2 regions of the Providencia hangzhouensis genome follow, and region 2 is predicted to be linked to the other one. Evidence: riboswitches for the same ligand, from Rfam matches in the RefSeq annotation. Region 2 holds a riboswitch; the other holds the start of a gene.
What was found. Region 2 has a riboswitch for thiamine pyrophosphate ahead of thiB (thiamine ABC transporter substrate binding subunit). Riboswitches for the same ligand answer to the same signal wherever they lie in the genome.
Positions count from the first base shown of each region.

Region 1: linked by a shared signal. The riboswitch ahead of thiC (phosphomethylpyrimidine synthase ThiC) and the one ahead of thiB (thiamine ABC transporter substrate binding subunit) in region 2 are both predicted to bind thiamine pyrophosphate.

Region 1 is NZ_CP135052.1:406,127-412,302, forward strand. It holds gene thiE (thiamine phosphate synthase) at 1-554, opposite strand, end outside; gene thiC (phosphomethylpyrimidine synthase ThiC) at 538-2,511, opposite strand; TPP riboswitch at 2,656-2,767, opposite strand; gene PZ638_RS01815 (HAD family hydrolase) at 3,142-3,804, opposite strand; gene PZ638_RS01820 (ABC transporter ATP-binding protein) at 3,823-4,839, opposite strand; gene PZ638_RS01825 (ABC transporter permease) at 4,839-5,669, opposite strand; gene PZ638_RS01830 (ABC transporter permease) at 5,659-6,176, opposite strand, start outside.
Region 2 is NZ_CP135052.1:3,538,296-3,544,471, forward strand. It holds gene ptsP (phosphoenolpyruvate--protein phosphotransferase) at 1-1,105, opposite strand, end outside; gene rppH (RNA pyrophosphohydrolase) at 1,109-1,642, opposite strand; TPP riboswitch at 1,755-1,852, shown strand; gene thiB (thiamine ABC transporter substrate binding subunit) at 1,911-2,915, shown strand; gene thiP (thiamine/thiamine pyrophosphate ABC transporter permease ThiP) at 2,891-4,495, shown strand; gene thiQ (thiamine ABC transporter ATP-binding protein ThiQ) at 4,488-5,198, shown strand; gene PZ638_RS16120 (DNA polymerase II) at 5,273-6,176, shown strand, end outside.

The DNA of each region.
Region 1 (6,176 bases), 1.4 Mb from region 2:
AGCACTGCGGGGACTTTATCAATAGAAATTCCACCAATGGCGACAGTTGGGTAATCAGGCGTTGCTTCCACCATGGCTTTAAGCGTTTCTAAACCCTGAGGGGAAGAAGGCATTTCTTTCGTTTGTGTTGGAAAGATATGCCCCATAGCAATGTAAGAAGGACGCACGGATTTCGCGATAGCCAGTTCATGCTTATCGTGCGTTGATATTCCTAACCGTAAGCCCGCTTGGTGGATTGCTAATAAATCGGTAGTTTCCAAATCTTCTTGGCCCAAATGTACGCCATAAGCACCCAACTCGACCGCTAAGCGCCAGTAATCATTAATAAATAAACGTGCGTTATGTTTTTTTCCTAGCGCAATCGCTTGTTGAATATCATCACGAACATCGGCATCAGGTTTGTCTTTGATGCGCAATTGGATTGTGGAAACACCTGCATTAAGCAAGCGTTCAATCCATTCAACGGAATCCACAACGGGGTAAAGCCCAAGGCGTTGTTCGGTCGCAGGAAAAGGACTATTTGGGATAGATATAGCACTAGGCAATTTTGGCATTTTCATCCACCTCTGCGTTCACAATTTCAGCACCATGGTAGAGCTCGCTGCCATGAGCACGGAAGGCTTCTGACATCTGTTCCATACCGGCTTCTTTTTGTGCCGCGTAGTCACGAACTTCTTGGGAAATCTTCATTGAACAGAATTTCGGTCCGCACATAGAACAGAAATGGGCTATTTTCCCAGAGGCTTGTGGTAAGGTTTCATCGTGATATTTGCGAGCAGTTTCAGGGTCTAATGCCAAGTTAAATTGGTCTTCCCAGCGAAATTCAAAACGGGCTTTGGACATGGCGTTATCACGGATCTGTGCACCAGGGTGTCCTTTAGCAAGGTCAGCGGCGTGAGCTGCAATCTTATAAGTGATTAGCCCTTGCTTAACATCGTCTTTATTCGGCAATCCCAAGTGTTCTTTCGGGGTGACATAGCATAACATTGCACAGCCAAACCAGCCGATCATGGCGGCACCAATACCAGAAGTAAAGTGGTCATAACCCGGAGCAATATCGGTTGTGAGTGGGCCTAAGGTATAGAATGGCGCTTCGTGGCAATGTTCCAATTCTTCCGTCATATTACGGCGGATCATTTGCATTGGTACGTGGCCAGGGCCTTCGATCATGACTTGGACATCATATTCCCACGCAATTTTGGTTAACTCACCAAGGGTATGTAATTCGGCAAATTGTGCTTCATCGTTGGCGTCTTGGATTGAGCCTGGGCGCAGGCCATCCCCTAATGACAAGGAAACGTCGTAAGCGGCACAAATTTCACAGATTTCACGGAAGTGCTCATACAGGAAGTTTTCTTGGTGATGAGACAAGCACCATTTGGCCATGATGGAGCCACCGCGAGAGACGATCCCTGTTAGGCGCTTGGCGGTCATCGGTACATAGCGTAGTAATACGCCGGCATGGATAGTGAAGTAATCGACGCCTTGCTCTGCTTGTTCTAATAATGTGTCACGGAACATTTCCCACGTGAGATTTTCGGCGACACCGTTTACTTTTTCGAGCGCTTGGTAAATCGGAACCGTACCAATAGGCACCGGGCTGTTACGTAAAATCCATTCGCGAGTTTCGTGAATATAACGGCCAGTAGATAAATCCATGACGGTATCCGCCCCCCAACGTGTTGACCAAATCAGTTTTTCGACTTCTTCTTCAATGGATGAGGTGACCGATGAATTACCAATATTAGCATTAACCTTAACCAAGAAATTGCGGCCAATAATCATTGGTTCTGATTCAGGATGGTTGATATTGGCTGGGATAATGGCGCGACCCGCCGCCACTTCTTGGCGAACAAATTCAGGGGTAATATTCTCCGGTAAATTTGCGCCAAAGCCTTGGCCTGGATGTTGTTGCAATAAAACTTCGCCACGAATACGTTCACGCCCCATATTTTCGCGGATTGCAATAAACTCCATTTCAGGGGTTACGATGCCTTTACGTGCATAGTGTAATTGAGTAACACACTTGTTAGTTTGGGCTTTTAATGGGTGGGGGCGGTTGTTAAAGCGCAGATGATCAAGACCTGCATCAGCAAGGCGTTGTTGGGTAAAATCGGAACTTAAATTTTCGACAGGTACGGTATCAGCTCGTTCACTTATCCATGGCGCACGAATTTTTTTAAGACCTTTATGCACATTTAATTCAGAAACTGGGTCGCCGTAAGGGCCAGATGTATCATAGATAGGAACAGGTTCGTTATCTTCAAATTGTGGGTTGTCTTTATCGCCACCAATCAAGGTTTGAGAGAGTTGGATTTCTCGCATCGGGACTTGGATATCGTCTCTAGAACCTTGTAAATAAATGCGCTGTGAATTAGGAAACGAAACGCCAGAAACGGTATTAATAAAATTTTCAGCGGCATCACGTTGAGCTTTACGGGTGCGAGCGGGTGCTGCTTGTGGCGATAAATCAGCAGTAGGGATGATATTTTGTTCTGTATTATTGGACATAGCAATTTCCTGACATTGTCACGGCTATCACAGTTTTATGTGTAGCGGGTTTATCGAAAGAAAGTTGCTTGTCAGGAGTTCGGAGGAGTAATAAAAAGACATTGCGGCTAATTTTCCACCAAATGTGAGGTGATAAACTAACGCTGAGTGATTACTCTTGTTCCCTTCGCGGGTATTAACCCGATCAGGTTCCGCGGATCCCGAATTAACGGTCTCAGCCTGATGCATTGCATACTAGGCACTCCGACAAGAGATTTCAGTATAAGCTTTCCTCGTTATTCTTCAAGCGATAAGTGCGTTGGCTGCTCTCGGCTACCCAAGTCACATACTTATGTATGCTCCTTGGGATATCCTCATTTGCCGCCTTCTTCTCACTTGAATAATTTAGAGGAAAGTAAAATGGAATAAGGTTATTTCCTTGTTATTTTTCAAGGGATAAGTGCTTCCTCGTCATTCTTCGCGCGATAGGTGCGTCGATTTCATAGATTTACCCGAATCACATACTTATGTATGTGATTCGGGATAATTCTATTTATCTCCTTCCTCTAGCACGAATAATTTAGAGGAACCTTTGAAAAGATTAGTTAGTTAAAACCAAAATTAAAACCAAGTTTGAAATTAAAATTGGGCTTACAAACCCCAAGTATATTGTGGCCAATTGTGTTCGAGTGCGGCTTGCGTTAGGCGTTCGTCACCGTTGATAATAAATACTTCATCGGCGAATTGGCACATCGGGAGATCGTTGGCGGAGTCGGTGTAGAAATACACATAGGCGTCAGTGATCGGTTGGTGACGGACCCAAGCTAATAGGCGTTTGACTTTACCTTCCTTAAAGGTTGGAATACCGTCGATCTCTGTGGTGTAGCAGCCATCTTGTTGCTTGATATCGATCCCCATCGCGACATCCGCACCTAGTTTCGCAGCAATTTTTTTCACAATAAATGAAACGGTTGCGGAGATCACAATAATTGGGATCTCTTTAGCTCGATAATTTGCGATCGTTCTAATGGCGTCAGGGTAGACTCGCGGTAAAATCACGTTTTGTACGAAATCATCCAACCAGATATCCACTTGCCCAGCTTTTACATTGGCGATAGTTTGCAGGTTAAAATGTAAGTAAGTCGGCATATCTAATGTGCCTGCATTATATTGCGCCATCATGGCTTTATCTGCCTCCACAAATTGTGGGTCGCTAATGATTTGCTTGTCCCACAGATATTGTGTCCACAATACGCTGCTATCACCTTGAATTAACGTATCATCTAAGTCAAAAATGGCCAGTCGGTTTTGCATTATATTCCTATCTACTTATTAACTAAGTGTGCGAATTTCATTTTTATTAAACATAAGTTCAAGGCGAGTTCCAGGTTCAAATAAACGCTCAGATGAGCGGTTAAGTAAATCCACCGTCATATCACCTGCAGGGGTATTCACACTATAACGAATAATATTGCCAAGCAACTGATGGTCCAATATCACGGCATCAACAGGGTGAGAAATATGGCTACCGTATTGGCGCCCCGCTTCTTTGACATATATAGACTCAGGGCGGATAGCAAGTGTACCTTGTAAATTAAGGCCTAACATCGTATTGGCCTTTTCGGAATCAACAAGGTTGTAATGCCCCATAAACCGAGCGACAAATTCTGTTGCTGGTTGGGTATAAATATTCTCTGCCGTATCACTTTGCACGATCTGCCCTTTATTCATCAAAAAGATCCTATCGGACATGATCATCGCTTCGTCTTGGTCATGAGTAACAAAAATGGTAGTTAAGCTTAATTCACGTTGAATTTGGCGAATTTGCTGGCGTAAGTGTTTGCGAATCCGTGCATCAAGAGCTGAAAGCGGCTCATCAAGTAACAAAATTTGCGGTTTCATCACTAATGCTCTTGCAAGTGCTACTCGTTGGCGCTGTCCCCCTGATAGTTGATGGGGAAATTGTTGTTCTTTTCCTTGTAACTCAACTAATTCAATCACTTCAGCGACCGCTTTAGATCTGGCTTGGCTATCAAATTTACGCATTTTCAAACCAAACGCGATATTGTCAACCACAGTCATATTGGGAAATAACGCATAACTTTGGAACACCATGCCAACACCGCGTTGTTGTGCGGCTTGGTGGGTTACATTCTGGCGATTGATATAAAGTTCACCATGATTAAGTTGTTCAAGCCCTGCGATACAACGTAATAAAGTCGATTTGCCGCAACCACTTGGCCCAAGTAGGGTAATAAATTCGCCTTTTTCGATAGTAAATTGAATATCAGCAAATACTTGATTAGTGCCAAAAGACTTGGCTAAATTTTCCGCAATAACATAACTCATCATTCATCTCCTGAACGATTTAATCGCATTGCTAACCATGTCAGCAATAAGGTAAACAGAAAATATGACATCACCAGAGCAGAAGTGAAATGCCCGCTGGTTTGTCGCATATTGAAAAGATAGATTTGCAAGGTTTCATAACGTGTTCCCACAAGGATATTGGCAAACACAAATTCACCCATTAAAAATGAAAATGAAATTAATAATGAGACCAACATACCTTTGCGAATATTGGGTAACACAATCATCATAAAGGCTTGGAAGGTACTGGCACCCAGTAAATGCGCGGCATCTATTAAGTCATGTAAATTAATGCCTTGAAAGCTATTCGCAAGAGCACGATACATAAAAGGTAACGTGATGGTGAAATAAGTACCAATCAGGATCCAAGGTGTACCAACCAACATGAATGGTTCATCAGCAAATATTTGCAGCAAGCCAACCGATGAGACCACAGGCGGGATCGCAAAAGGCAAAATAATGAGTAAATCCATCATCCCTTTGAGTTTGGGGAACCGATAAAATACCGCAAACGTCATGGGTAAAATAATTAATGTGCTAACCAGTAACGTACCAAAGCAAATTATTAATGAACGACCAAATGCCATGAGAAAACGCGGGTCTTGCCACAATTGTAGATACCATTTAATCGACAAGGCATCAGGTAGCACAGTGGCTCCCCAAGAGCTGGCGATGGAATACAAAAATGTGGCAATAATAGGTAGCGCTAATAGGCTAGCAACACTGATTAGTACTAACTTATGAAGCAATAATCCAGAGGGTTTATTGCTATTGGTTATAACTGGGCTAATCGCATTATTATTTTGCATGGTAGCTCCGCTTGATTAACCAATGATGGATAGCCGTGATAAAAGCTAAGATAGTGATAAGTAGCATTGATAAAGCCGCAGCCATATTCGGCTCGAGAAATAAATCACCGGAAACTAAACTGGCAATTCGGATAGTCACAAGGTTGTAATTACCACTTGTTAACGCATAGGTACTGGCGTATGCGCCCATTGCATTAGCAATTAGGATAATAAAGGTGCCAAGTAGAGCAGGGGAAAGCACCGGAATAGCAACTTTTAGCCAATAGGTTAGTTTGCTTGCTCCCATCGTTTTTGCTGCGTCTTCCCATTCAGGTTTTAGTGCGTCAAAGGCGGGATAAAGCAACAGAACACCTAATGGGATCTGAAAATATACATACAACAGCATTAACCCGCTGGCGCTATAGATATTGAAATCTTCGATAATCCCCCATGACTTGAGTTGCAAGGTAATCGCCCCATTGAAGCCCAAAATAATAATGAATGCGAAAGCAAGAGGAACACCGCTGA
Region 2 (6,176 bases):
TTGCAGGAATTCCCATAGCTCTGATTAAAATAGCTGAATGAGAATGCGTTGCTCCGTCACGCACAACCACACCGGCAAGTTGCTCAATAGGTAACTCCGCCAATACACTAGCACTTAATTCATCAGCAACTAAAATAAAACGTTCTGGCCATTGCTCATTTGCGGTAAGTGAATCATCAAGATGAAATAATAAGCGTTGACCTAATGCTTTTAAATCTGCCCCTCTTTCCCTTAAATAAAGGTCACGCAGGCGAGAAAACTGCTCTACATAATTTTCAATAACTGTTTTAACTGCCCATTCAGCAGTTGCGTTATCATTGATGGAGGCAAACAGATGTTTTTTTAGCTGCGGGTCACTCAGTAAATGATTATAGAGATCAAATATCGCCGCACTTTCTTTTGCCGAGCTCGCCATAAAACGTTTACTAATACGACGACATTCCGCTGTAGCACTTTCGAGGGCGGCGACAAGGCGTTGTTTTTCTTTGTCGATATCAATAGCGCTTGCTTGAAAAATACTATCTAAAGAAGGTTGGGAACTATCTTGCCATCCATAAGCCATTGCAATTCCTTGTGATACAGGAATCGCTTTAATTCTATTTTGCCGATATTGCCCAAAAATACCTTTTGCTTGTGCTTGCGACAAAATCACGGCGAGTTGCATCGACAACGTTACCATGAAAGATTCTTCGGTTTCATTAAACAGCCGTTTTTCCCGTTGCTGTACGACCAGCACGCCTAATAATTGGCGACGGTATACCACGGGAACACCTAAGAAAGCTTTTAATTGTTCTTCTTTAAGCTGAGGCAGGAATTTATATTGAGGATGTTCACGAATATCGGCTAGATTGAGCATCTCAGACTGGCGCCCTACGGCCCCTACGACACCTTCATCAAAACCTAGACGAATAGCAATCCCGCTAGGTTTTTTTAACCCGCGGGTTGCCATTAAGTAATAGCATTGGCGAGGGTGATCAGCTAAATAAATGGAACAAACGTCTGTTCTCATTGCTTTGCAGGTCTCATTCACCAACACTTCTAGCGCATCAGTCAAACTTGTCGCCATTGCAACTTTTTCGACAATTTCACGTAAACGCGTCAACATAGGCTACTTTGCTCCACGCCTACGGTTATTAAAAGAGGGCCGTTGTGGTAATTTTTGTTCCTGTAAAGGCATAACTACGGGAGCGAATTCTTTCATGACACGCCGATAAACCTCACGTTTAAAAGAAACCACCTGCCTAACAGGATACCAATAACTGACCCATCGCCAGCCATCAAATTCTGGCGACTTACTGCGCTGCACGTTTATATCGGCATCATTGCATTGAAGTTGAAGTAAAAACCAACGCTGTTTCTGCCCAATACAAACAGGTTTTGTATCCCAACGCACCAAACGCTTGGGTAATTTGTAACGTAACCAATTACGGGTAGATGCCAATAACCTGACATCCTTACGCTGTAGCCCGACTTCTTCGTATAGCTCACGATACATCGCCTGTTCCGGCGATTCCCCAGGATTGATGCCTCCTTGAGGAAACTGCCATGAGTGTTGACCATAGCGGCGGGCCCATAAAACTTGCCCTTGCCGATTACAAATTACAATTCCTACATTCGGGCGGTAGCCATCATCATCAATCACAGACTACCTCAATAACCAAATTTGAAAGATGCCTAATTGTTTCACACATACCTAAACTGGTAAACCTATATCAATACAGTTTGCAGATATGTCTGAAGTCACTACAATAGTGAACATCTCAACGGGGTGCCGAAGTTATTTCGGCTGAGAAATAACCCGTAGAACCTGATCCGGTTAATACCGGCGTAGGGATTTGAGCCTCCGTCTGCATATCTGCACCGGTTTCTCCTCAAATCCTGTGTCACTATCTTTTAGCGCAGGAAAAAGCATGTTTAAAAACAAAATTATAGCATCGTTCTTTACCTTTGGTGCACTCAGTTTAAGTCAATTAGCATGGGCGGATAAACCAACGCTTACTGTTTATACCTACGATTCCTTTGCCGCAGAGTGGGGTCCAGGACCACAAATTAAAAAAAATTTCGAAGCGCAGTGCGATTGTGAATTAAAAATAGTGGCGCTGGGGGATGGTGTAGCCCTGCTAAACAGACTCAGAATGGAAGGAAAAAATAGCAAAGCAGATGTGATTTTAGGGTTAGATAATAATTTATTAGATTCTGCTGAAAAAACAGGCCTGTTTGCTCCTGCCGACATTAATACCAGTGCATTGAAGCTGCCTATTTCGTGGGATAGCTCAACCTTCATTCCTTATGACTATGGCTATTTCGCATTCATATATGACACTAATAAAATTAAACAACCACCAACAAGTATGGATGCATTATTAAATAGTGAAAATAATTGGAAAATTATTTACCAAGATCCTCGAACCAGTACGCCCGGACTTGGCTTAATGCTGTGGATTGAAAAACTGTATGGCGACAAGTCTGCGGATGCATGGCAAAAAATGGCAGGCAAAACACTTACCGTAACTAAAGGTTGGAGTGAAGCTTATGGCCTGTTCTTAAAAGGGGAAGGTGATTTTGTACTCAGTTATACCTCATCGCCGGGTTATCAAATGCTTAATGACCAAAAAGATAACTATGCTGCGGCATTATTTAATGAGGGTCACTATATGCAAGTTGAGGTGGCAGCAAGGCTGAAAAATAGCCCACAGCCGGAGCTTGCCAAGCAGTTCTTGCAGTTTGTCTTAACACCTGAATTCCAAAATACCCTGCCAACAACAAACTGGATGTATCCGGTCATTGATATTCCCTTACCTGAGGTATACAACCAGTTACCTCTACCTGAAAAAGCCTTACAATTTAGTTCTCAAGAAGTGGCCAAAGAACGCCAAAATTGGACTCGTTTATGGCAAACCGCCGTCAGTCGCTAATTAATTTGTCTCTACTACCGGGGGCATTGGCCTCCGGATTACTGATTACGGTTGCACTCATTAGTTTTGGTGCACTGTGGTTTTTTGCACCTGAAATTTCAATGGCTGACATTATTAGCGATAGCTATTTGTGGCATGTGATTGGGTTTACCTTTTGGCAGGCTTTTTTATCCGCCATTTTTTCTGTAATCCCTGCTATTTTTCTTGCAAGAGCACTGCACCGCCGTCGTTTTTTTGGACGAACCCTATTTTTACGCCTATGTGCAATGACATTGGTTCTTCCGGTATTAGTTGCCGTGTTTGGTATTTTATCAGTTTACGGGCAAACGGGTTGGCTGGCTAAACTTTGTCAATTACTGGGATTTAATTACACCTTTTCACCTTATGGCCTAAAAGGCATTTTGCTAGCACATGTTTTCTTTAATATGCCACTAGCGACTCGTATGCTATTACAGTCTTTAGAAAATATCGCTATTGAGCAGAGACAAATTGCAGCACAACTGAGGTTCAATGAGTGGCAGCAATTTACTATTTTAGAATGGCCTTATTTACGGCGGCAAATATTACCTACTGCTGCGTTAATTTTTATGCTGTGCTTTGCCAGCTTTGCGACTGTGCTCGCTCTGGGCGGAGGTCCTGCAGCAACCACTATCGAATTGGCTATTTACCAAGCTCTTAACTATGATTTTGATTTAGGGCGAGCCACTATTTTGGCATTAATTCAGCTGTTCTTCTGTGTCGGTTTAATGTTTATCTGCCACAAAGTAAATAGTGTATTTTCAGTAGGTTTTAGCCACCAAGCACAATGGGTTGACCCTGCTGATAACGCATTTCGTCGCATTCGAGATTTGTTGCTCATTGTCGCTGCCATGTTATTGCTACTTCCCCCACTATTCGCGGTTATTTTCGATGGGTTAAATGGGCAACTTTGGGCGGTATTGCAGCAACCCGCCTTATGGCAAGCCACGGCAACCTCTGTGTTTATTGCACTGTGTGCTGGTGCTGTCTGCGTGGTACTTACTTTAATGTTGTTATGGAGCAGCCGTGAATTGCGCTTACGCCAAGCGGCTCGTCTAGGGCAAGCCTTAGAACTTAGTGGGTTAATTATTTTAGCCATGCCCGGTATCGTGCTCGCGACAGGTTTTTTTATCTTTTTTAATGAAACGGTAGGCTTACCTGAATCCCCTTACCCATTAATTATCATGACTAATGCTTTGTTAGCCATTCCCTATGCGTTAAAAGTATTAGAAAACCCTATGCGAGACAGCGCTGAACGCTATAACCCATTGTGCCAATCACTTGGCATTTCTGGTTTTAATCGTTTCCGAATTATTGAACTTAAAGCATTACGCAAACCTATTTCCCAAGCTCTCGCATTTGCTTGTGTTATCTCAATTGGTGATTTTGGTGTTGTCGCGTTATTTGGCAATGATAACTTCCGCACACTCCCTTATTATCTTTATCAGCAAATAGGGGCTTACCGGTCAAACGATGGGGCTGTTACTGCCATGCTATTGCTATTGCTTTGCTTTTGCTTATTTAGCTTGATTGAACGTATATCAGGAAAACACCATGATTAAATTGACTCAGCTAGATTACCAATACGACAACCTGACAATGTCATTTGATTTTTCTGTTCAGTTCGGTGAGTCTGTGGCAGTTATGGGGCCAAGTGGTGCAGGGAAAAGTACGCTATTAAGCTTGATTAGCGGCTTTCAATTTCCCAAAAGCGGTACAATTGCGCTCAATGGCGAAGACCATACTTTTAGCCCTCCGGCTAAGCGCCCTGTTTCTATGTTATTTCAAGAAAATAATTTATTTTCACACCTGACAATCCGGCAAAACATTGGTCTTGGACTGCAACCCAATTTACGCCTGAATAAAACGCAAATTCAGCGAGTTGAGCAAATGGCGAGCCGTGTCAGCCTGAGTGAATGTTTAGATAGGTTACCAGCACAACTGTCGGGGGGGCAACGTCAACGCGCGGCATTAGCACGCTGCATGATCCGCAATCAACCAATTTTATTACTTGATGAGCCTTTTTCAGCTCTCGACCCTGCATTACGCCGAGAAATGCTGCTATTACTCAGGGAAATTTGTGCAGAAAAATCAATCACATTGTTAATGGTTTCTCATAATGTTGATGATGCTTTACAAATTGCCCCGCGGACACTGGTTATTGCAGAAGGTAATATTGCCTACGATGGTGATACTCAATACCTATTACAGGGACAAAGCGCTGCGTCTGCTTTACTGAGTATCATAAGCGTTTCCAATAATTAGCACTGTATAAATTCACACTATTCGCGTATATTTATCGTAACTATTTTTTATGCAAGTTTTATGCGAGTAGCCTAATGACCCAACTTATCGCTCCAGCAGAAAGAGGCTTTATTCTTAGCCGTCACTGGAAAGACACCCGCCACGGTGTTGAGGTCTCTTATTGGCTACTCACTAATAACCAACCTCAAAAGGTCACTGTTCCCTATCAAAAAGCCATTGGTTTTTTAGCTGAATCTCAATTCCCTCAAGTAAAACATCTATTAGATGAACAACCCAATATTACCTACCGGCTCCTTGGATTAATTGATTTTAAACGCGAAAAAGTCTATGCGATTTATTGCCACCAATATCGACAATTACAGAATCTTGAAAAAAGCTGCAACGAATTGGGTGTCGAATTATTAGAAACAGATATTCGCCCGAGTGAACGGTATCTAATGGAACGCTTTATCGCGGCCTCTGTCTGGTTTTCTCAAAATCAGCAAGGGGAGTTTCAACTAAAACCTTGCGAAGGCTACCGCCCCTTAATCAAAGCTGTTTCCCTTGATATCGAAACCAGCCAACATGGTGAACTCTATTCTATAGGGCTGTCTGGCTGTGGTGACAATGTGGTATTTATGTTAGGGCCAGAACAAGGGCCTGCATTGAGCTCTGAACATCGCTTAATCTATGTGAATAGCCGCCCGCAATTACTTCATAAGCTCAATGAATGGCTTCACCAATACGACCCTGATGCCATCATTGGTTGGAACCTAATCCAATTCGACTTACAAGTATTACAAAAGCATGCTGAGCGTTATGGCATCCCATTGTTGTTTGGTCGACAAAACAAAAAATTGGAGTGGCGAGAGCATGGCTTTAAGCAAGGGGTATTTTTTGCCGCTGCTGAAGGCCGGTTAATTATTGATGGTATTGATGCATTAAAAGCAGCAACATGGAGTTTTTCATCATTTAGTTTAGAGTTTGTCGCTCAAGAAC